Regions from separate parts of the Bacillus coreaensis genome, predicted to be linked through region 1. Evidence: riboswitches for the same ligand, from Rfam matches in the RefSeq annotation. Region 1 holds a riboswitch; each other region holds the start of a gene.
The links. Region 1 has a riboswitch for S-adenosylmethionine ahead of ACQ5H4_RS21755 (sugar ABC transporter substrate-binding protein). Riboswitches for the same ligand answer to the same signal wherever they lie in the genome.
Positions count from the first base shown of each region.

Region 2: linked by a shared signal. The riboswitch ahead of ACQ5H4_RS02375 (methionine biosynthesis PLP-dependent protein) and the one ahead of ACQ5H4_RS21755 (sugar ABC transporter substrate-binding protein) in region 1 are both predicted to bind S-adenosylmethionine.
Region 3: linked by a shared signal. The riboswitch ahead of ACQ5H4_RS11445 (methionine ABC transporter ATP-binding protein) and the one ahead of ACQ5H4_RS21755 (sugar ABC transporter substrate-binding protein) in region 1 are both predicted to bind S-adenosylmethionine.
Region 4: linked by a shared signal. The riboswitch ahead of ACQ5H4_RS04030 (2,3-diketo-5-methylthiopentyl-1-phosphate enolase) and the one ahead of ACQ5H4_RS21755 (sugar ABC transporter substrate-binding protein) in region 1 are both predicted to bind S-adenosylmethionine.

Region 1 is NZ_JBOCCY010000023.1:5,208-11,088, reverse strand. Features, by position in the region: gene ACQ5H4_RS21765 (ABC transporter permease) at 1-297, opposite strand, end outside; gene ACQ5H4_RS21760 (sugar ABC transporter ATP-binding protein) at 299-1,801, opposite strand; gene ACQ5H4_RS21755 (sugar ABC transporter substrate-binding protein) at 1,872-2,984, opposite strand; SAM riboswitch class I at 3,107-3,214, opposite strand; gene ACQ5H4_RS21750 (cold-shock protein) at 3,608-3,808, opposite strand; gene ACQ5H4_RS21745 (DNA alkylation repair protein) at 4,065-4,772, opposite strand; gene ACQ5H4_RS21740 (YdeI/OmpD-associated family protein) at 4,857-5,510, opposite strand; gene ACQ5H4_RS21735 (VOC family protein) at 5,540-5,881, opposite strand, start outside.
Region 2 is NZ_JBOCCY010000001.1:450,152-456,032, reverse strand. Features, by position in the region: gene ACQ5H4_RS02390 (gamma-glutamylcyclotransferase family protein) at 48-911, opposite strand; gene sda (sporulation histidine kinase inhibitor Sda) at 1,100-1,234, shown strand; gene ACQ5H4_RS02380 (hypothetical protein) at 1,307-1,543, opposite strand; SAM riboswitch class I at 1,710-1,814, shown strand; gene ACQ5H4_RS02375 (methionine biosynthesis PLP-dependent protein) at 1,895-3,001, shown strand; gene metC (cystathionine beta-lyase) at 3,004-4,191, shown strand; gene ACQ5H4_RS02365 (bifunctional homocysteine S-methyltransferase/methylenetetrahydrofolate reductase) at 4,188-5,881, shown strand, end outside.
Region 3 is NZ_JBOCCY010000006.1:94,956-100,836, reverse strand. Features, by position in the region: gene ACQ5H4_RS11455 (MetQ/NlpA family ABC transporter substrate-binding protein) at 1-61, opposite strand, end outside; gene ACQ5H4_RS11450 (methionine ABC transporter permease) at 73-741, opposite strand; gene ACQ5H4_RS11445 (methionine ABC transporter ATP-binding protein) at 734-1,759, opposite strand; SAM riboswitch class I at 1,939-2,044, opposite strand; gene ACQ5H4_RS11440 (O-acetylhomoserine aminocarboxypropyltransferase/cysteine synthase family protein) at 2,152-3,465, opposite strand; gene ACQ5H4_RS11435 (hypothetical protein) at 3,572-3,922, opposite strand; gene ACQ5H4_RS11430 (thioredoxin family protein) at 4,168-4,473, opposite strand; gene ACQ5H4_RS11425 (toprim domain-containing protein) at 4,488-4,844, opposite strand; gene ACQ5H4_RS11420 (YusG family protein) at 4,972-5,211, opposite strand; gene gcvH (glycine cleavage system protein GcvH) at 5,311-5,694, opposite strand; gene ACQ5H4_RS11410 (arsenate reductase family protein) at 5,730-5,881, opposite strand, start outside.
Region 4 is NZ_JBOCCY010000002.1:170,576-176,456, forward strand. Features, by position in the region: gene ACQ5H4_RS04020 (carbon-nitrogen family hydrolase) at 1-634, opposite strand, end outside; gene ACQ5H4_RS04025 (pyridoxal phosphate-dependent aminotransferase) at 764-1,939, shown strand; SAM riboswitch class I at 2,023-2,130, shown strand; gene ACQ5H4_RS04030 (2,3-diketo-5-methylthiopentyl-1-phosphate enolase) at 2,219-3,451, shown strand; gene ACQ5H4_RS04035 (2-hydroxy-3-keto-5-methylthiopentenyl-1-phosphate phosphatase) at 3,448-4,110, shown strand; gene ACQ5H4_RS04040 (methylthioribulose 1-phosphate dehydratase) at 4,107-4,721, shown strand; gene ACQ5H4_RS04045 (1,2-dihydroxy-3-keto-5-methylthiopentene dioxygenase) at 4,736-5,278, shown strand; gene ACQ5H4_RS04050 (Spo0E family sporulation regulatory protein-aspartic acid phosphatase) at 5,518-5,754, shown strand; gene ACQ5H4_RS04055 (YitT family protein) at 5,808-5,881, opposite strand, start outside.

The DNA.
Region 1 (5,881 bases):
CCAGACAAACATGGAAATAACGATTGCATTTGATAAGGAGGCCACCGATCCAACGGAAAGATCGAAGCCATCAACCGTTAAACTGATGGTAATTCCGATTGCAATGATGGTTACAATTGAAATGGAACGCAGAATATTTACAATATTATTTCCCTGGATAAAGGCTGGATTGGCCAATGAAAATATGATAATGAGTGCAATGATCGTAATAATCGTTCCATATTTATAAAAAAACTGGAAAAGATCAAATGACGTTTTTACCGGGGTCTGTTTCTTTGCTGTTATGTTTGTCTCCATCTTACCTACCCCCTGTTGAATAGAATAATAGTTCTTCTTCATTTGTTGAGTTTGTTTCTAGTTCCTTCACTGACTTTCCATCATAAAGAACATAAACCCGATTCGTAATTCCCATGATCTCAGAAGCTTCAGATGATGCATAAATAATGGCCTTTCCACGGCTTGCAAGCTCAGCAATTAGGTTAAAAATATCCTTTTTTGCGCCAACGTCTACACCTTTAGTTGGCTCATCAAAAATATAGACATCAGCCTCGGCTACCAGCCACTTTCCAATGGCAACCTTTTGTTGATTACCACCAGAAAGATTTTGAACCTTTGTTTCTTCTGACGGTGTCTTTATTCCCAGACGGTTGATCATTGCTTTTGCAACTAACTTTTCTTTTTTACGATCCAAGAAATTAAATTCCTTTGAAAAACGTCGTAAATTCGCTACAGTTAAATTTGATTCAACCGATTCATATACAAGAATACCTTCTTTTCGGCGCTCTTCAGGGACCAAGGCAAGTCCATTCTTAACCGCTTCATATGGATTTTTAACGCTAACCCTTTTTCCGTTCACCTTGACTTCTCCTGCTATTAATTCGCCTTCAGCCCCGAACAGGGCTTTACAGAACTCGGTCTTACCGGCACCTACAAGCCCGGCGATTCCCACAATCTCTCCTGCTCTGACATTCATGCTGAAATCTTTAATCTTATCTCTAACTGTAAGTCCTTTTACTTCAAGGAATGTGTCTCCAATGGTCATGAATTTATCAGGAAACTGTTCACCGAGTTTTTGACCAAGCATATGCTCCACTACTTTGTTTTGGGTGGTATCCGAAATTCTCTGTCTCTCGACTACTTCCCCATTTCTCATAATCGTAATGTCATCACAAATCTCAAAAATCTCTGGTAGTCGGTGCGATATAAAAATAATTCCAACATCACGTCTCTTTAATTCTTTTACTATACGAAATAATTCATTTGTTTCTGTATGACTAAGAGGTGCTGTCGGCTCATCCAAAATGAGAAATTTACATTCTTTCGACACTGCTCTAGCGATCAAAACCATTTGTTTTTCTGCCAATGTCAATTCACTTACTAGTTTTTTAGTAGGAAGAGTCAAATTCATTTCTACTAGGATGGCGGCCGCTTTCGAATGCAGGCTTTTCCAATTGACCCATTGCTTCTTTCCCATGTTATGGACCGTATCCATTAACATGATATTTTCAGCAACCGTTAAGTTGGGGATCAGAGCTGTATCCACTTCCTGATATACAATTTGAATTCCAGAATCCATGGCACTTTTTGGAGAACGAATGGTCATAGGTTGTCCATTCATTGTGATTTCACCAGTATAGTGGCCATATGCCCCTGCAAGAACCTTCATCAACGTTGATTTCCCAGCACCATTGGCTCCGATTAAGGCATGAGTTCTCCCGCTTTCAACTGAAAAATCCACCTCATTTAATGCTTTAACACCCGGAAATTCAATTGAGACATTCTTCATCTTTAAAGTGGTCATGATGTCACTGTCCTTTCAAAGAAACACTCTCTTTTTCTTTTTAAAAAGAGAGTGTCTATCTACAAGTCCCTTACTTCTTATAATGTTCCTTTAGTGTCTTCATCCAGTCTTCCTCAAATTCTGATGATTGGCCCCATCCTTCAATGATTTCAGTTAGATTGACCATATTAACAGGATCTTTTGATTTTTGAAGGTCTTCTTGAGAGATTAGTGAAGCTTCCAAATCATACGTTTGTGGTGTTTCCTCTCCTGCTAATTTCTTTGCGAGTATTCTCATATTTACTGAACCTATCAACTTAGGATCAACAGCTGCGGTATATCTCCAAGCACTGCCTTCTCTTTGAATTTCCTGCAAATCAGCATTTGAAACATCGATTCCATAGATTTTCACTTCTTCTCTGCCAGCTTCTTTTAACGCACGAGCTGCACCGATAGCAAAAGCATCCCATGTTGCAAAAATCGCATCAAGTTCACCCTTAGGGTATTTATTTAACATTGCGGCAACGGCATTTTGGGTTTGAACACTAGTGTCAGCTGCTGCTACCCCAAAGCGCTCCACTTCTTTTATTCCAGGATTATTTGCTAAAACCTCTTCATAAACCTTATTTCGTCTAACCATAGGTGGGAATCCGTCCACCCATAGGTAAGCAATATTGGCTTCACCTTTTGTTTCTTTTACTAATTGGTCCAATGATAGAGTAGCTAATGCTTCATCATCCTGTGATACTAGAGTGACACCATCAACACTAGTTAAATTTGCATTCGAGTCAAATGCGACTACACTCTTTCCTGCGTCAACAATTTTCTGTATGTCATTCACGGTAGCATCATCGTCACCGTGAGAAATAATAAATCCATCATAATCTTGAGTTAACGCTTGGTTAAGCGCATCATGAAATTTCGCTGTATCTCCATTTGCAGTAAATACATCCACTTGGAATCCTAATGCTTCACCTTCTTGTTTTGCACCAGCTAAGAATTGAGCTGTGTGATCGTCTCCACCAATTTTACGAATAACTTTGATTTTCGGTTGGTCCCCATTTGCAAAGCGGTCAGGTACACCTTCAATCGGTGTGTTCGATCCTGTTGCTTCCTTTGTTTCTCCCCCTGTTGCACAGCCTGTAAGCAAAAGTGTTGCAGCGATCGCTGATACAAATGCACTTCTTAAAAAGTTCTTCTTCATGATTCTTTCTCCCCTTTTTGTTTTTTGTCTTCTTACCAACGTTGCTCTTAGGAGAGTTTTTATAAAATATAAAAAACCTCTCCAGAAAAGAGAGGTTTCATCACAAAATAAGGACTACTCCTCTCTTATCTCTCAAAACAATTTCTTGTTTTGCAGGATTTAGCACCAATTCCATATGGAACGGTTGCTGGGCGTCATCGGGCCAGTCCCTCTGCCACTCTTGATAAGAGAACGTATTTTATTCATTTACTTTAATAAAGTATAAAACTTAATTTAATATTCTATTAACAAAATGTCAATAGTATTTTCTAAATATTATTAATAGGTGTATTTTTCCAAAGATAGCTACAATAGATTCTTCGTATGTATTAAGCCCATCAAAAGGTCCACTTTACTCTAATAAAGATTATCACCGTCTCCGACAAATTGGTGAACTTTAGCGGAATTGAAAGCTATAATTAACACAAACATAATTAGGTGAATTCGTTATGATGTGATACACTTTATCTACCATTTGATTTACTTGCTTACATTGTGCCCCACTCACTCAGTGAGTGGGGATCCTTGTATATAAAAAGAAAAAAACAGACTCTAAAAAGAGCCTGCTTAGTTTGTTTTTATTATTAAGCTTTACGCACGTTAGCTGCTTGAGCTCCACGTTGACCTTGCTCAACGTCAAAAGTAACTGCTTGACCTTCGTCTAAAGATTTAAAACCTTCGCCTTGGATAGCTGAGAAATGAACGAATACGTCTTCTCCGGCTTCACGCTCAATAAATCCGAAACCTTTTTCTGCGTTAAACCATTTTACTTTACCTTGTTCCATTTTGTTTCCTCCTGCTGTGTGCTTTACACACAATGTGTTACTATCCTTGGACTCAGTGATCATCAAGACGAAAAGTTAATCTTATACTATCCTTTACACCGAACAAAAATAATTCTTCTAAAGTTTAACATTTTTTATAAGTATTTGCAAGAACATATCCTCAGTATCCTGCAGGTTACGAGAAAAGCAAACTAAAAAACCTAAATACGTCTAAATAGGAATGTCTATAAAAGGCATTTATACATCAAAACGATTTTTAACATCTTACATACTTGCGTTTGAAACCAAGCTTCCCTCTATCCATTTCTTTTTGAATACTTTCGTATGCGTTTAGTAAACTGCTTTTTTTATTGTCCCGTTTAACTTCTACGATTCCTATTTCCTTTGAGGTCTCAACCGCCTTTTCATGTTGCGGCAAATAGGAAATCCCTACGGTGTATACAAAATTATTCATAGCGGATTTAGTTCGTTCTGGCGAATTATGAATCGTATTTTTTATCATATCAAGCATATTGGAAATCTTACTTTCGGAAAATTCCTTGTCTTTGCGATTTCCTAAAAGCCAGCAGTAGCAACTCCACCCAGCTGACATTCTCAACTCGTCACCACTTGCAATCCATTTATCCGCCACTTCTTGTGCAATATCTGACTCTGATAAAGTGACTGCCACCACGTAATCAGACAGCATATAAAAATACGCTCCGTCCATCCAACGATCAAAATCAGATTCAGTCATAGCTTTCGGGTCTGCAATAATGCCTGCAAAGTACATTGCATCGTAGTTACCTGTGGCATATAGCTCATCAGCTAGTTCTTGATTTATTTTTATTTTCTTTGCAATTGGTTTCATAGCACCTGTAGCCACGCCAAACAGGGGCTCGTGTGCACCATTGGAAATATACATTTTTTTCGTTCGTTCCTTACCAAGAGCTTCAAGTTCCTGCATCACTGTTTCAAAATCCATAGCTATGTACGTCCTTCCTTTATTTTCATCCATTTCATTATAACCATTACCTGCAGCTAAAAATAAACATTAATTAATATGATCTTATCGTATATTTTTGTGCGAGCCGTCACAGGAGGGCATTTTTTGAGATAGTCCACAAGTGCAATCCTTTAAGCCCTTTCCACTGAAAATTTTCTCCATACAATTTTCAATCCTTGACACTCGAGTTTTTGATTGTTTGGGTTGAGAAAAATAAAGAATGTATGCTCTTTGTCGTCCCGGTGTCAATGCCTCAAATGCAGTTTTCAAGTCTGGTGTTTCTTCGAATTTATTTTGAAGTTCTTCAGGAATGATGAATTCTGTATGCTTTTTTAAATCCACTTCCAAACCCGCTTTTTCAACTTCAATAGCTGCATGGATATACGCTTTCAAAACGGGTTCTAGTTCCACTATTTCTTGAAGACTGGTGAACCGAATCTGGCGCGCTGCCTGTACATTCTCGGTTTGTTGGACAAGAATTCCATGGGGATCTTTTAATAAGGAACCTTTGTGAAACAGAAGCGCACAATATTCTTTAAATCCATGAATTAATACGACATTTTTGTTATTAAACGTGTAACAAGGATGCATCCATTTAAATTCTTCGGTCAGATCACAGTCAAGAACAATATGTCTCAACCTCTCAGATTCTTCCTTCCATTTTTTAGTCTTACTTAAATAATCATCAACCTTAGGATTCAGTTTACCAATTGCCATGTTGTTCTCTCCCTATATAAAAATTAGTTTCACAATGGAAGATTTAGTTGCCATGATACCCCAAAGCGATCATTTAGCCAACCAAACCTTTGACTAAAACCATAATCACCAATTGGCATAAGTGCTTGTCCACCCTCGATCAGTTTGTGATAAACGTTGTTTATTTCTTCTTCAGTATCACATGTAACAAAAATTGAGAAGGATGGAGTAAATGTAAACTGATGCTTTAAATTACTATCTATACACATAAATTCTTGCCCTTTTAAAGAAAAAGTAGCCTGCATTACCGTTCCTTCATCTCCAGATTCATTCGCTCCATAGCGAACAATACTTGTAATTTCTGATTCCTCAATAATAGATATGTAATAATT
Region 2 (5,881 bases), on a different contig from region 1:
GTTTACCACAATGGATACTCGTATTAAACCGATGTACAATAAAAAAGTTAACTATTGCTTGATTTTTTTAGACGATCAAGTTCTTTTAGTAGATATTGATAATACCTTTCACTCAATCTTCCTTTGGCCCCTCTAAGAATTTCGGTCGAATAATGGTCGGGGGGTGACACTTCGGGCATTTTGTTATACACATGGAATGTCAAAACATCCTTTAATATTTCTCCATCGATGTCCACATCTACAAAGGTAGGGCGATACCATCCTCCATAGAACCCCTCTCTACCAAATAAATACTCGACCCCTTCATATGGAGTTAAGTAAACTACCCCTTCGGTTTCACCACCATCTTCTACAATATCTGCTCTTCCGCCATCACTTACTCTGAAAAGATATTTCATGGAGTATCCCTTTAAAACGGCAGCACCGACGAGATTTTTAAAACAGTGATCTACCCCCGCTTTTCGGAATCGTTCATCATCCATACATGAACCATATGCAAAGTAATATACTTGTTCAGGACGATTTTTCATGAATCTATGTAACTTCCAATCTCCGTGGGTGATTTTTTCAGCCTTGCTTGATTCATCCACATTCACATACACGAGCGCTACTTTAGTGCCTTTATCAGTATGAACGGTAACATTTGTTCTGTCATACAAATTAGACTCTTTACCCTCTTCATAATCCTCCAATGCGTCAAGCTGAGGTAAAAGGTTTTTACTAACTTCATATAACTCTCCATGCACCTTACCGGAATCATTGAGTTCTAGTGTAGGATAACCGTTACCTGTATCAAAAAGCTCACCGTTTACCCATGCCTGTTCAGCGATACAAGTAGCTTCTCTGATTAATCTGTGATTCGTTTCATGTCTTCTTAATGTACCATAAACAAAAAGTGTAATCGTATCCATCCTTCTCCCCCATCGTACAAACTATTTACCATATTTTATCATGAAAAAAATCATTACGTGAAAATCCTGTAACAGAATATTAATAATTTTATGGCAGTAAATCTAGAGTTTTGGGTTTTCAAATGGATTAAAACCCGATACAATGATAAAAAGCTAGAAAATTCAGTCCATTTTAAGGAGGCTTGCAAATGAAGATTATGAGTAATGAAATGTTAGTTGTCTCGTATCGGAATGCATTGAAGTCAGGTGAGGATAAAGAATGGGCGAAGTTTTTGAAGAAGGAAATTGAGAAAAGAAATTTGAAACCGACAATTAAATCATAGGACACAACCACCGGCACCCAAGTGCCGGTGGTTTTATTTATCCTCGAAAATAAACAAGACGGGTTTCCCCGTCTATAACTGATTGATCATATTTAAGTAAAGTTGTTGCGGTGGTTGACTGGAGAGACGTTTCTCCTTTTGAGCTGATTCATTCATTTCTCTCATTTCAAGAGGAAAATCCACGTGACCACCTACAGGATAACCTTGAAGACCCTCACCTGATATAAACAATTCAATTCCATCCTCGGTAACAAAAAAGGCGTCTTCACTCAACATATACCGATGATGACATCTGCTTTTCGTTTGCATGAATTTCCCTCCACTTTTTGTTCTCAAACTTATTATATATTAAATGTTCTGAATATTCATATAGTAAATTTTAGGAAATTGTGAACAAAATTGTCGTTAATTTGTAAAAAAGATTGACACTTAGCGATTTACTGTAGTAAAGTTAGAAAAAATTAAATGTTTTGATTTCTTATCAAGAGAGGTCGAGGGTCTGGCCCTATGAAGCCTCAGCAACCATCAATTTTTTGAAAAGGTGCTAATTCCAGCAAGTATTTTACTTGGAAGATAAGAAGAATGGCTCATGTTGATAACAAAGTCTTCTTCTTAGAGAGAAGGCTTTTTTTTATTATTAGGATGTTGGGAGAGACTAAAATGTACAAAAATGAAACAAAGGTAGCGCAGATCGGAAACAGAAGTGAAACTCAAACTGGGACAGTAAACCCACCTGTATACTTTTCGACAGCTTATCGACACGAAGGAATAGGCCAATCAACTGGATTTGATTATATTCGAACAGGTAATCCAACAAGAAAACTTGTAGAGGCAGCAATTGCTGATTTAGAAGGCGGTGACCAAGGATTTGCCTGTAGTTCCGGAATGGCTGCAATCACTACCATTCTTGCACTCTTTGAATCTGGCGACGAATGGATTGTATCAAGAGATTTATACGGTGGAACCTATCGAATTCTAGAGCAAGGATTTAAAAAATGGGGACTTTCAAGTACGTATGTACAAACTCATGATGTGAGCATTATCGAACAGGCTATTACAGAAAAAACGAAAGCCATATTCATTGAAACACCAACCAATCCTCTAATGGAAGAAACGGATATTCAAGCGGTTGCTGAACTAGCGAAGAAATATAATATTTTATTAATTGTCGACAATACGTTTTACACTCCATTACTTCAAAGACCGATTGAGCTTGGAGCTGATATTGTCATTCATAGTGCTACCAAATACTTAGGTGGACATAATGATGTGCTAGCTGGCTTGATCGTCGGGAAAGGAAAAGAGGTTTGTGAACAGCTTGGATTCCACCACAACTCTATTGGAGCTGTTTTAAGTCCGTTTGACTCTTGGCTTCTTATTCGTGGGATGAAGACTTTAGCACTTAGAATGAAACAGCATGAAAAAAATGCAAGCGAACTTGCAAGCTTCTTAAAGAATCATGAAAATGTAGTAGATGTTCTTTACCCAGGCCGCGGCGGCATGCTATCCTTCCGAATAAAAAAAGAAGAGTGGGTTAATTCATTTTTACAAAATCTTAAGCTTATTACGTTTGCAGAAAGTCTTGGGGGTGTAGAAAGCTTCATTACATACCCAGCTACACAGACACACGCGGATATTCCGGAAGAAATTCGTTTTTCAATAGGCGTTTGTAATCGCCTGCTTCGTTTCTCTGTTGGTATTGAAGACGTGGAGGATTTAATTAAAGATATTGACCAAGCTCTTACTCGTTTAAGTTCGGAGGCATAAAAATGACAAAAGAACACAATTTCTCATTTGAAACAAAACTACTTCATAATGAACATAAATTTGATCCAACAAACGGTGCTGTTTCCGTTCCTATTCAACATGCATCCACCTTCCATCAGCATAGCGTCGATGAGTTTGGAAAATACGACTATGGTCGAAGTGCGAATCCAACTCGCGAAGCTTTTGAAACAGTCATTGCTAACCTTGAAGAAGGTACAAACGGATATGCCTTTTCATCAGGTATGGCAGCCATTTCGACTGCGTTTCTCCTTCTCTCTCAAGGAGATCATGTGGTGATCACAGAAGACGTGTATGGTGGGACCTACAGAATGGTGACGGAAGTTCTTTCGCGTTTTGGAATCGAGCACACATTTGTTGATATGACGGACCTCACAGAAGTTAAACAGGCGATTCGTCCGAATACAAAGGTTTTCTATGTAGAAACTCCTTCCAATCCCCTTTTAAAGGTGACAGATATCCGAGCCATTAGTGACATTGCTAAAAGTGTTGGAGCTTTAACCTTTGTTGACAATACATTTTTAACACCTGCTCTACAAAAGCCCTTACTTCTTGGTGCGGATGTGGTGCTTCATAGTGCCACGAAGTTCCTTTCTGGTCATAGTGATGTAGTTGCTGGTGCGATCGTTGTTAACGATCCTGATCTTGCTAAACAGATTGGATTTTTACAAAACTCATTTGGCGCTGTGTTAGGCGTTCAAGATGCGTGGTTAGTGTTACGAGGAATAAAGACCTTATCGGTTCGTATGGACTTCTCAATGAAATCTGCACTAAAAATAGCACACTTCTTGCAGGACCATCCTTCTGTGAAAAAAGTGTACTACCCTGGACTTACTGATCATCCACAGTACGAAATACAAAACGAACAATCAGAAGGGGCCGGAGCTGTTCTTTCGTTTGAACTCGAAAGTGAAGAAGCCGTAAAACAATTTGTTGAATTAACAGAGATCCCTGTATTTGCTGTTAGTTTAGGAGCAGTTGAATCGATCCTCTCTTACCCGGCGAAAATGTCCCATGCAGCAATGCCGATTGAACAACGCTTAAAAAGAGGAATCAGCCAAAGCCTGCTTCGCCTTTCTGTTGGCCTAGAACATCCAGATGATATCATTAAAGACTTCACGGCTGCTCTTGAAACGATAGCCGCGAATTGCCAAGGAGAGAAAGTAAGATGAGCCTTTTAGATAAACTTAAAAAAGACATTGTCATTGGTGATGGTGCAATGGGTACCCTTCTCTACTCTTATGGAACAGATACTTGTTTTGAAGAGTTAAACCTGTCGCATCCGGATGATATTTTTAACATCCATAAGGCCTATCTACGAGCAGGAGCGGATGTTATACAAACGAATACGTACGCTGCCAACTCTTTAAAGCTACAAAGATATGGTCTTGAGGACTCTGTTGAAAAAATTAATCGTGCTGCCGTAAAAGTTGCGAAGCAAGCCATTACAAATGAAAGCTTTGTTGTCGGGACCATTGGTGGTAACCGTGGTATTCGCCCCAACTCATTTTCTTTAGAGGAAATTGTCCAAAGCTTTTCACAGCAACTACATTACTTGCTGCTGGAAGATATTGATGGCCTATTACTTGAAACATACTACGATTTAGATGAAATTGAAGCAGTCCTATCCATTGCCAGAAAGGAAACCAATTTACCTATTATTGCTCAAGTTTCCATGCAGGTCCCTGGCATTATGCAAAATCGAACACCCATTAATGAAGCTCTCTTACGTTTAGAGAGTCTTGGTGCTGATGTGGTCGGTGTGAACTGTCGTCTTGGTCCCCATCATATGCTTGAAAGCTTGGAACAAGTTGAATTACCTAAAAAGGCTCTTCTATCAGCATATCCAAATGCTAGTCTTCCTACGTACACTGATGGGAAATTCCATTATGAAGGAGATGCGGATTATTTCCGAAAAAGTGCACAGGAATTCAGAGCTCAAGGTGTTCGTCTTTTAGGAGGATGCTGTGGCACAACTCCAGCCCATATTGAGGCATTTGCATCAGAACTAAAAGGAACTTCACCGGTGACGGAAAAGCAAGTTGAAGTAAAAAAAGAAGTGGTTCAAGTGAAAACTGTACAACCAAAACGCACGGAACGTCCTCTACAGGAAATTGTTAAAGAAAGATCATCAGTCATTGTTGAATTGGACCCGCCTCGAAAGCTGAACACAAAGAAATTTTTTGAAGGAGCACAAGCGCTTAAGGAAGCCGGTGTTGATGCTATTACATTAGCTGATAATTCACTAGCGTCTCCAAGAATTTGTAATACTAGCTTGGCTCAATTGACCAAAACAAATATCGGCTTACGACCACTTGTTCACATTACTTGTCGTGATCGAAATATTATTGGTCTTCAATCTCATCTGATGGGACTTCATACCCTAGGATTACATGATATATTAGCTATTACAGGCGACCCTGCTCGTGTCGGTGATTTTCCTGGTGCATCATCAGTATATGATGTCTCTTCTTTCGAACTCATTAGCATGATTAAGCAGTTTAATGAGGGCCTTTCCCCTACTGGTAAGGACTTAGGAGAAAAGGGCGTATTTTCGGTTGCTGCCGCGTTTAATCCAAATGTAAAATATATAGATAAAGCTGTTTTACGTATGGAAAAGAAAGCAAAGTATGGAGCAGATTACTTTATTACTCAACCAGTATATTCAGAGGAAAAACTATTAGAGATCTACCATGCAACTAGGCATATCAACCAACCTATTTACATTGGGTTAATGCCACTTACATCGAGTAAAAATGCGGAGTTTCTTCATAACGAAGTACCTGGAATAAAAATTTCTGATTCTATTAGAGAGTTAATGGCTACTTTAAAAGATGATCCTGTTCAGTCAGCTCAAGAAGG
Region 3 (5,881 bases), on a different contig from region 1:
CGCAAGCTGCTAGAACTAAAGCAACTGCTAATGATAAAAATAAGCTTAAAAATTTCTTCATTTTTGTCTCTCCTATCTTTTATCTAGTTTTGATGTTATAGAATCTCCAATAAATTGGATAATAAACACAATTATTAAAATGATAACAGTAGCCACAAGGGTTACGTCACTACGACTTCTTTGGAACCCTTCGAGATATGCTAGGTTTCCTAAACCACCCGCACCAATCACACCAGCCATTGCTGTATAACTCACCAAAGCAATAGCCGTAACCGTAATACCAGATACTAAAGCTGGCAATGATTCAGGAATAAGCACCTTAATGATAATCGTGCTAGTTTTAGCACCCATTGATTTAGCTGCCTCAATAACTCCTTTATCAATCTCACGCAATCCGATTTCCACCATTCTCGCGTAAAACGGAGCGGCACCAATAATTAATGCCGGTAAAGCTGCATTCTCACCAATCATCGTATCTAGTATAAGCTTTGTAAAAGGAATCAAAAGAACAATTAATATAATAAAGGGAATCGAGCGGAAGACGTTCACGACAGAACTGATCACTTTATTCACTAATCTATTTTCCCAAATATTACCCTTAGCTGTTAAAAATAATAAAAGTCCTAAAATTAAACCAAGAACAAATGTAATAACAACTGATATAGCTGTCATATACAGGGTTTCATTCGTTGCTTCAATCATTTTTTCCCAGTTCACGTTTGGTAAAAGTGTCTCAAGCATTCGAAATCACCTCCACTCCAACCTGTTGTGATTCGATATATGCAATGGCCTTTGAAAGCTCTTCCCTTTCCCCATCTAAGTGGATGAAAAGCGTTCCATAAGAACCATTTTGTGTTTGTGATATTTTCCCTTGCAGGATATTTACAGTTACCTCGTAATGGCGAATAAGGTTCGTAATCAGCGGTTGCTCTGCTGCTTCTCCAACAAAACCTAGTTGAACGACTGTACCATGCGGATACAGTTCTAATAAGTGTTCAATTGTTTCCTTCGTTTCTTCAGGTTCTGTTACTTGCTGAACAAATCGTTTCGTAATTTCTTCCTTAGGGTGCTTAAATACGTCAAGTACTGGGCCGAGTTCAACAACCTTTCCACCTTCCATAACAGCTACACGATGACAAATCTTTCTGATGACGTGCATTTCATGAGTGATAAGGACGATGGTTAAACCTAAACGCTTATTAATATCAACTAATAGCTCTAGAATCGAATCTGTTGTTTGTGGATCAAGAGCAGATGTTGCCTCATCACAAAGGAGAACTTTGGGATTGTTAGCAAGTGCTCTCGCAATTCCTACTCTTTGTTTTTGCCCACCACTCAATTGAGAAGGGTAAGCGTCTTCTCTTCCTTCTAATCCAACCAAACGAATAAGCTCGTCTACTCTTTTCATTCTTTGCCCTTTAGGAACTCCTGCAATTTCAAGTGGAAATGCAATATTTTCTCTTACTGTTCGAGACCATAAAAGGTTAAAATGTTGGAATATCATGCTTATTTCCTGTCTAGCTTTACGAAGGCTACTACCTTTAATTTTCGATACTTCATTATTTGCCACAATAACGGATCCCTCAGTAGGAATTTCTAACCCATTCAGCATACGAATAAGCGTACTTTTCCCTGCGCCACTATAACCAATTACACCGAAGATTTCTCCTTCAGTAATTTCTAAGTTTACATTATCAACAGCCGTTACTTTTCCTTGTCTTGAAGAATAAATCTTTTTTACGTCTTTTATCGAGATCAAAGGTTTCTCCCCCTTCCATTTCCGATTATTCTGATAAAACTACATGCTGTCATGCTACAGAAAGGTACAATACAACTTAGGTTCTATCATCCGGTTCATTCCTATTCGAATGAGAGCACTCTAAATGAACATAAAAAAAACCTTTCTGCATGAGCAGAAAGGCAGAAAGTATCACCTTTCTCTCATCTATCAAAGCAATACGCTTTGTGTGAATTGGCACCATTTCAATATTTTGACGGTTGCCGGGCTTCATAGGGCACATCCCTCCACCTCTCTTGATAAGAGCTTATCAATCTATATGAACTTTTTTAGTTGTAGTCTTAATCACGAGTGCTATCGTATCATGGAAAAACGGGAGTGTCAACGATAAATTTCGACAAAAATCTTATGGATTACACATGGCTAGTAAGCGAGGTTTTCCCTGTCGCTAATGTAATCGCTTGCTCTAAATCTTCAACTAAATCCTCCACATTTTCAATCCCGATCGAAAGACGAATTAAATCCTCTGGAACGCCTGCTGCTTTTAACCCCTCTGTGTCAAGCTGTTGATGAGTTGTGCTTGCAGGATGAATGACTAAGCTTTTTGCATCACCAACATTGGCAACATGTGCCCAAAGTTTGAGACTATTTATAAACGTTGCTCCAGCCTCTCGCCCTCCGTCGATTCCAAAGACAACGACAGAACCTGCTCCTTTAGGTAAGTATTTCTTCGCAAGCTCGTAGTCTGGATGCTTCTCATTTCCTGGATACATCACCCAATTAACCGCAGGATGTGCTTCTAGATACTCTACGATCTTCTTCGTATTTGCCACATGCTCCTTCATTCTCACATGCAAAGTTTCTAAACCTAGAGTGAATTGAAAGGCATTTTGAGGGCTTAATGCTGGACCTAGATCACGTAGCAATTGAACTCTTGCTTTTACAATATAAGCTGCAGCACCAATTGCTTCACTATATACAATATCATGATAGCTGGCATCAGGGGTTGTAAATCCAGGAAACTTCGCCGAATTCCAATCAAACTTTCCGCCATCCACGATAATACCCCCAAGAGTTGTACCATTCCCTAAAAGCCATTTTGTTGCCGAATGAATAACAATATCCGCACCATGCTCGATTGGACGACATAAATAAGGAGTCGCAAAGGTATTATCGATAACAAGAGGAATACCTGCCTCATGTGCGATCTTTGCGACATTTTCGAAATCCAGAATTCGCAAGCTTGGGTTTCCAATGGTCTCTGCAAATATCGCCTTTGTTTTCTCTGTAATAGCTTGCTTAAAATTCTCTGGATTGGTTGAATCCACAAACTTCACATTGATACCATATTTAGGTAATGTTATAGCAAATAGATTATATGTACCTCCATATAGATTCGAAGCTGCAACGATTTCATCCCCTGCTTCAGCCAAATTTAGGATCGCCAGTGTAATCGCTGCCATTCCGCTCGATACAGCGAGTGCTCCTACTCCACCTTCAAGGAGGGCCACTCTTTCTTCGAACACAGTAGTAGTTGGATTATGAATGCGTGTATAAATATATCCCGGTTCAGCAAGTGCAAAGAGATTAGCAGCATGTTCAGTGCTTTTAAATTGATAAGCATTGTTTTGATAGATCGGTACTGCTCTTGCTCCTGTAGTAGGATCTGGACTTAATCCACCATGGACACCTAGTGTTTCTAACCGATACTTCTTCTGTTCTGTCATACCAGTCCCTCCACCACTCTTTATAAGAATTTTTATTAATCACGTAGATGATGGTATCAGGGTAAAATTGACAAGTTAATAATATTTTAGAAAGTTCAGAAAAATTTCAAATATTATTGGCATGCTTATATGGCTTTACTAAAAAGAACAAAGTTTCTAAGTATAAAGCTGTTCTAAACGTAGATTGTAAGGAAATTAAATTTGATAATGTTGCTTGTCTGAGTTTGATTTCCCCACGGAGCAAGGATATAATATCTTCCTTCTTTCCTTGAAGATGTGCGGCAATATGATGATGATCTTTTTCGAATAGAAGTTCAACTTTCCCCTTATTTATATGGATAAAGAAGGCCTCATCTTCTGATCTAATACAAATAACAACGGGTGCCTTCTTTAAAAAAGGCAGTAAATGACTACGGTTATTCCATTCATTCACTGTTCTTTGTAACTGAACAAGCATCGGTCTTCCTCCTCTAAATATACGGATACATATATATTCCACTCTGAGAGAAGGCTTACCTTTAATATCTTTTCGACAAATTTTCGGGGCGTTTGTCAGGGGTACCTAACAAGCTTTGTATCGAATGCTGTAGTTAGAGTTCATTTCCCGAGAAATATGTCACCTTTTTGAACGAAATTGCTTTTACTGTCGAAGGGATTCGTGCATCCGCAAATAAAAAAAATCAGACTAGTACCGTCTGATTCCTAAAATGATTTTAAACTTTCATATAAAAATGGTACCGATTGAAAAGCATAAATTTTGTTAACTAGTTTATTGTTTCTTATAACAAGTAAACAGGGAACAGACTCAATCGAATATTGCTCAGCTAACGCTGGAACAAAATTCAGATCTGCCTTTAACCAGTTATGTTGTGGCAATAGCTGTTCAACGACCCTGAGCATTTTTCCTGCTACTTGGCATGTACCACATAATGGTGTGTACAAGTAGAGAAATTTTGTTTCCTCAACCGAGAGGAGCCGTTCCCTGTTACTATCTAGCAATTCTTGCATGTTGTTACCCCTTCTTACACTTTGTCTAAAAATTGCGTAAAGACGTCGATGTTTGCCCCTAACAACACAGTAGCTAAATGATGTTCTGGTGCGGTTGCGACCTCCCTGTAAGTTCGATCGATGTATAAATGGTCTGCTTCAGGAAATTCCCGTTTGAATAGTCTTCGAAGCTTTTCTCCCGCTTCATCAGCATCAACTAGGATATAGACATCCTTTCCAAACAAATCATCAATGATTTCATCGAGCTTCGAAAGGGATATCGTTCCATTCGTACAAATAATGTCTACAGGCTCCTTAATAACCTTTTGCACCTTCTTTTTGTCTGACGTACCTTCTACTATAATTACTTTTTCAGGTCTCACTTCAGTCATATGCATCACCTGTGAACATGTTGTATTTTCTTTACTTTATTCATTATTCTCGAAAGAGGTGTACAATTCCTCTAACTATTTACGATTATAAAAAAATAAACAGCGGAAAAAAACCGCTGCCCTTTGATTAACACCATCCACCTTCATCACAATCCGTGTATCTTGGTTCGTCACTGGATGGAGTGGATACAAGTTGAAAAATCTTCTCTCCAGCGTTTTCAAAATGATGCTCAAGTTGCATATCACTTCCACTCGGTAAAGTTACCTTTCCGATTCTCTCATTTTCTAGATAAAGCACAATTTCGCCATTTTGAAGTTTTCCAACAACACGGTCTGTAATATCTAATTTTCCTTGCTGCAAAGTCATGTTGTTTGCCACCCTTTCTTTACTATCTTAGGAGTAGCATGCCCATATTTGCTAGAAAAAAAAGAGACAATAAAAGACACCTAAAAGGTGCCTTCTGTATTAGTCTTCGTTAATCATTTCTTCATATTGCTCAGCTGTCATTAGATTATCCACTTCACTTGCATCAGTTGGCTCAACAACAATCATCCAAGCTTTTTCGTATGGTGACTCATTAACGAACTCTGGGCTGTCGTTTAAATCTTCGTTTACTTCTACTACTTTTCCGCTTACTGGAGCATAAAGTTCAGATACTGTTTTAACAGATTCAACGCTACCGAATGGCTCATCAGCAGTTACTGTGTCACCTATTTCTGGAAGTTCAACAAATACGATGTCACCAAGCTCTGATTGAGCGAAATGTGTAATACCGATACGAACGGTACTTCCTTCTGTTTTTACCCATTCATGTTCTTCAGAATAACGTAGATCCTTTGGTGTACTCACGATAAAACCCTCCATTATTATGTATTAATTGTTGGTTACTTTGTAAGCCATACTTTTTCATAGTCTGCTTCCTTAAAGCCAAGCGTTACTTTCTCTCCATCTGTTAGCAATGGGCGCTTGATTAACATTCCGTCTGAGGCAAGAAGCTCAAGAAGCTCGTCCTCTGAAGATGTTGCCATTTTATCTT
Region 4 (5,881 bases), on a different contig from region 1:
AAGAATGACCAGCAAACACATTGTCAGGATCTGAGCCAGAACGATTACATGCTATGACAAAACATTGATTTTCAATCGCTCTAGCAATTAATAAAGATCTCCAATGGTTCAAACGAGGGAGAGGCCACTCAGCAACCACCACGATGGTCTCCGCTCCTTCTGTCGTATGAGCCCGAATCCATTCAGGAAAGCGAATATCATAGCATATCAATCCTGCAAATAAGTGATTGTCGAGCGCAAATATGCCTTTTGTACTTCCAGATTGAAGATGTTCATGCTCGTTCATTAGTTTAAAAAGATGCGCTTTGCTGTATGTGGAAACAAGTTCACCTTCGTTATTTATGACAAGCAATTTGTTATACACACCGTTGTTTTCTTGAGAAGCAACAGAGCCACCAACAATATGCACACGATGTTGTTTAGCTAATTTTTGCAAAAATTCAATGCTCTTTTTTGCTTCCACATCTGCAAGAACATCGAGTCGGGTTAAGTCATAGCCTGTCGTCCACAGTTCTGGAAGGATGACTAAGTCAGGTTTTTCAGCCATGGCTGACTCTATTAATCTTTCCGCTTTTTGAAAGTTTTCTTCTACATTTCCAAAGCTTATGTCCATCTGAATACAAGAAACTCTCATAAGAAACCACCTTTTCTAAAAAAAAAATAGTAAAAATACTTTACAAGTTGTCATTTACGATATACATTTGTGACTAGTTTTTCAATATAAAAATTGCCAATTGCCCGAAAATATAAAGTAGGTGGAAAAATGATGATATATCCTCAATCAAAATTATTAAAAAGCTTACCTAAACAATTCTTCGCTTCACTTGTTGCAAAAGTAAATAAGCAGATCAGAGATGGTCATGATGTGATAAACCTGGGTCAGGGAAACCCTGATCAACCGACAGCTTCACATATCGTAAAAGCCCTGCAAGTGGCTGCAGAGAATCCGAATAATCACAAATACTCTCCCTTCCAAGGCTTCGCGTCATTAAAAGAGGCGGCTGCGACATTTTATAAAAGAGAATATAACGTAGATATCAATCCAGAAAAAGAAGTTGCCATCCTTTTTGGAGGAAAAGCTGGGCTTGTTGAAATCCCACAATGCCTATTAAATCCAGGTGAACATGTTCTCGTCCCTGATCCGGGTTATCCTGACTATTGGTCGGGGGTAGCTCTTGCACAAGCAGAAATGATTACCATGCCATTGAAAGAAGAAAATCATTTTCTTCCTGATTATACGGCTCTATCAGATAGCGAGCTAGAAAAGGCAAAGCTTATGTTCTTAAATTATCCGAATAACCCGACAGGCGCAATAGCAAATGCTAATTTTTTCGAGGATACAGTCGCGCTTGCCAAAGAGCACGAGATTTGTGTTGTTCATGATTTTGCATATGGAGCGATAGGCTTTAATGGTCATAAACCGATTAGTTTCCTACAAACAGAGGGTGCAAAAGACGTCGGGATTGAAATTTATACGTTATCTAAGACGTATAATATGGCTGGTTGGAGAGTAGGCTTTGCGGTTGGAAATGAAAGTGTCATTTCAGCTCTTAATTTGTTGCAAGACCATTTATATGTAAGTCTTTTTGGAGCTGTCCAAGAAGCGGCAGTTGCAGCATTAACTGAGTCTCAAAGTTGTGTACGAGAGTTAAATGCATTGTACGAATCTAGAAGAAACGTGTTTATCGGAGGACTTCAAGAATTAGGTTGGAATGTAGTAGCTCCGGAGGGGTCATTTTTTGCATGGCTAAAGGTTCCTACCGGTTATACATCGGAACAATTTTCAGATCTATTACTAGAAAAAGCACATATTGCTGTTGCCCCTGGAGTTGGGTTTGGTTCATGGGGAGAAGGCTATGTACGAGTGGGGCTGTTAACCTCGGAAGCGCGTTTGCGAGAAGCGGTTGAAAGAATATCAAAGCTCCAAATTTTTAGTTAATGTATTGACAGTCGAATTAAATTCTGGAATAATCAAAATCAATTGAAAGTATAAACAATAATTCCATAATGAAAACATTCGTTTTCTTATCAAGAGCAGGTGGAGGGACGAGCCCGACGAAGCCCGGCAACCGACTTACAAGGTTTGTAAGCACGGTGCTAATTCTTGCAGCAAATGCTGATAGATAAGGAGATGTTAGTTTACGATACTAACCTCTTCCTGATGACAAGAAGAGGTTTTTTTATGTCTATACGTATAAGAGAGAAAGGACGAAAGCAAATGAGTGAGATCATCGCAACGTACTTGGTGCATGACGCTAAACACAACCCTGAGAAAAAAGCAGAGGAAATTGCGCTTGGTTTAACGGTTGGTTCATGGACTCAATTACAAAAGCTTGAGCAAGAACAATTGAAAAAATATAAAGGTAGAGTTATTTCCACAGAAAAATTACACATAGATGAACAGACGAATGAAACGGTAGCGGTGTTAAAAATCGCCTACCCTTCAAATAACTTTTCGCTAGATCTTCCAGCTATTTTAACAACGGTGTTTGGAAAGCTGTCTCTTGACGGGAAGATTAAGCTGTTAGATCTTGATTTTTCAAAAGAGTTAAAAGCGGCTTTTCCAGGTCCTAAGTTTGGTATTAATGGTCTAAGAGAGAAGCTTGGGGTATATGATCGTCCGTTATTGATGAGTATTTTTAAAGGAATTCTAGGGAGAGATCTTTCATTCCTTTTCAGCCAATTGCGCGAACAGGCATTGGGTGGAGTCGATTTTGTAAAAGATGATGAAATACTTTTTGACAACCCATTAACTCCTTTTGAACAAAGAATTACTGGTGGAAGAGAAGTTCTGCAACAGGTCTATGAAGAAACAGGACATCGTACCTTATATGCTGTGAATTTGACAGGACGTACGTCTCAATTAATTGACAAAGCTAAGAGAGCAAAAGAACTTGGTGCGGACTTACTATTATTTAATGTGTTTGCATATGGTCTTGATGTTCTTCAGGAATTACGCGAAGAAGAGGGTGTCGATCTTCCGATTATGGCACATCCAGCTGTGAGTGGAGCACTCACTTCGTCTGATGTATACGGAATTTCTCATTCCCTACTACTTGGAAAATTGTTGCGTTACGCTGGAGCCGACTTGTCTTTATTCCCATCTCCATACGGTTCGGTGGCTTTGGAAAAGAAAGCAGCATTATCGATTGCTGAAGCATTAACAGATCAATCAGCACCTATGAATGAGAGCTTCCCAGTGCCATCAGCTGGTATTCATCCTGGACTTGTTCCACTTTTACTACAAGATTTTGGCTTAGATAGTGTCATTAATGCTGGTGGTGGCGTTCATGGGCATCCGGCTGGTGCGAAAGGCGGAGGTCTTGCTTTCCGCCAAGCGATCGAGTTAAGTCAACAAGGATTGCCATTGAGAGAAAATTCGCAGCAATATCCTGAACTAGCAACCGCGATCGAACTATGGGGAGTTACTGAGGTGGCGAAACCATCATGAGCAAGAAAATAGCTGTATTTTGTGATTTTGATGGCACGATTACTGAGAAGGATAACATTATTGCCATTATGAAAAGATTTGCACCTCCCGAATGGGAAGCGCTAAAAGACGACATATTATCTGAGCGTATTTCAATAAGAGAAGGAGTGGGAAAGCTTTTCTCTTTGCTTCCTTCTTTAAAAAAAGAAGAAATCATTACGTATGCGATTGAAAATGTTAAAATTCGCGAAGGATTTCCTGATTTTGTGAAGTTTTTGAAAGAGCAGGATATTCCCTTGTATATTGTTAGTGGTGGCATTGATTTTTTTGTATATCCCATTTTACAAGCTTACGGCCCTTTTTCAGGAGTGTATTGTAATGCTGCTGATTTTAGTGGTGAATATATCAATATTCTTTGGCCAAATGCATGTGATGAGCAATGCCAAAATGATTGTGGATGCTGTAAACCTAGTATTATACGTGGACTTAAAGAAGATTTCTACAAAGTAGTTATTGGTGATTCAGTAACCGATTTGCAAGCAGCAAAGCAGGCTGATCTTGTCATTGCCAGAGAGTTTTTATTAGAAAAATCAAAAGAGTATGGGTTGAATCATAGAGAGTTTGTTGATTTCTATGATGTGATCAAACATATGTCGAAGGTTGAGGAGTTGATTGGATGAGCCTGTTAACAGAACGTTGGGATGAACTTGCTGATGTGAAGGATGAGCTTGCTGTTCGAGATTGGTTTATGGGAACGAGCGGGAATTTAGCCATAAAAGTTAGTGACGATCCTTTACAATTCCTTGTAACAGCAAGTGGTAAGGATAAGAGAAAAAGAACGTCAGAAGATTTTTTACTTGTTGATGGCAATGGAAAGCCAGTAGATGAGACGCATTTGAAGCCTTCTGCTGAAACACTCTTACATGTAGAAATTTATCAAAAAACATCAGCCGGTTGCAGCTTACATGTTCATACCGTTGAAAATAATATCATATCTGAATTATATGGTGATCAAGCTGAAATAACTTTCACGGGTCAAGAGCTAATTAAAGCTTTTGATTTATGGGAAGAAGATGCCGTCCTTAGGATCCCAATCATCAGTAATCCAGCACATATTCCTACATTAGCACAGGAGTTTAGTGAGCATGTAAAAGAGGATAAAGGCGTAGTGTTAATCAGAAATCATGGAATAACGGTGTGGGGGAAAAATGCATTCGAGGCAAAAAAACTACTAGAAGCATCCGAATTTTTATTTCGCTATCATCTAAGACTTTTAGAATATAAAAAATAAAATATTAAAGGAGAATGAAAAAATTGGCACATATCGTATTTCAAAGTACAAAAGAAGAGATTAGAGATCAAAAAGAAGTGGCAGCGTTTTTACAATCTCAAGAGGTAATCTATGAGCATTGGGATATTACAAAACTGCCTAGCAATCTTCAAGAGAAATATATTTTAACGGATGAAGAGAAAGCAGAAATCCTATCTGCATTCTCAACTGAAATTGCAGAAATTTCAGAGAAGCGTGGATACAAAGCACAAGACGTTATTTCTCTTGCTGAACACACTCCAAATCTAGAGCAATTATTAACGAACTTCCAACAAGAACACCATCATACAGACGATGAGGTCCGCTTTATTGTTAGTGGACATGGAGTGTTTATTATCCAAGGTTTAGATGGTGAATTTTTTGAGGTGTTTTTAAACCCTGGAGATCTTATTTCAGTACCACCGAATGTTAGACATTATTTTACCCTGCAAGAGGATAGAAAAGTAGTTGCCATCCGTATTTTTGTAACAACTGAAGGATGGGTTCCAATCTACGAAAAGAGTGAAATAGAAGCTTAATAATAGTTTTCAAGGCACTAGAGTCTATACTCCTAGTGTCTTTATTACTTTTGATGCATAAAATCGATAATTGTCGAAAAGTAATAGGAGTTTTAGGGTGTTTTTTGTCGTATTCAGAAATATTTAGAAAAATTTGTCTTATTTTGCGATTCTATTTACTTTTATTCAAATTCTTGTAATAATTCATCAAGTGATCAATTTTTATTTGGGGATTTAAGGAGTATTAGGAGGTTAACGGGGTGCAGCAGAATAGCAGTGAAATGCTTGCCACGATTCAACAAATGAGAGAGAAAATGATTGAATCTGCACAAGCAAATGGTCTAGGTGGGGAAGAGACAATTGAGTGTAGTCAGGAGCTGGATAAGCTAATTTTTGAATATCAATGCTTATCAAAAGAGAAGAAGAGCAAAAAAGAGATAAGAATTACCAGAAAACAAGCTATGTTTGTTTGGCCTAATAACATCATATGCGTTTAAATAGATAGAAAAGGAAGGAGACGATTGCGCTCCTTCCTTTTTTGTAGGTTAATCTAATGGATGGCTCGTTTTTTAAATCTACCGCCTCTAACTTCGGCAATGTCTGCAACAGCTAGAAAGGCATTAC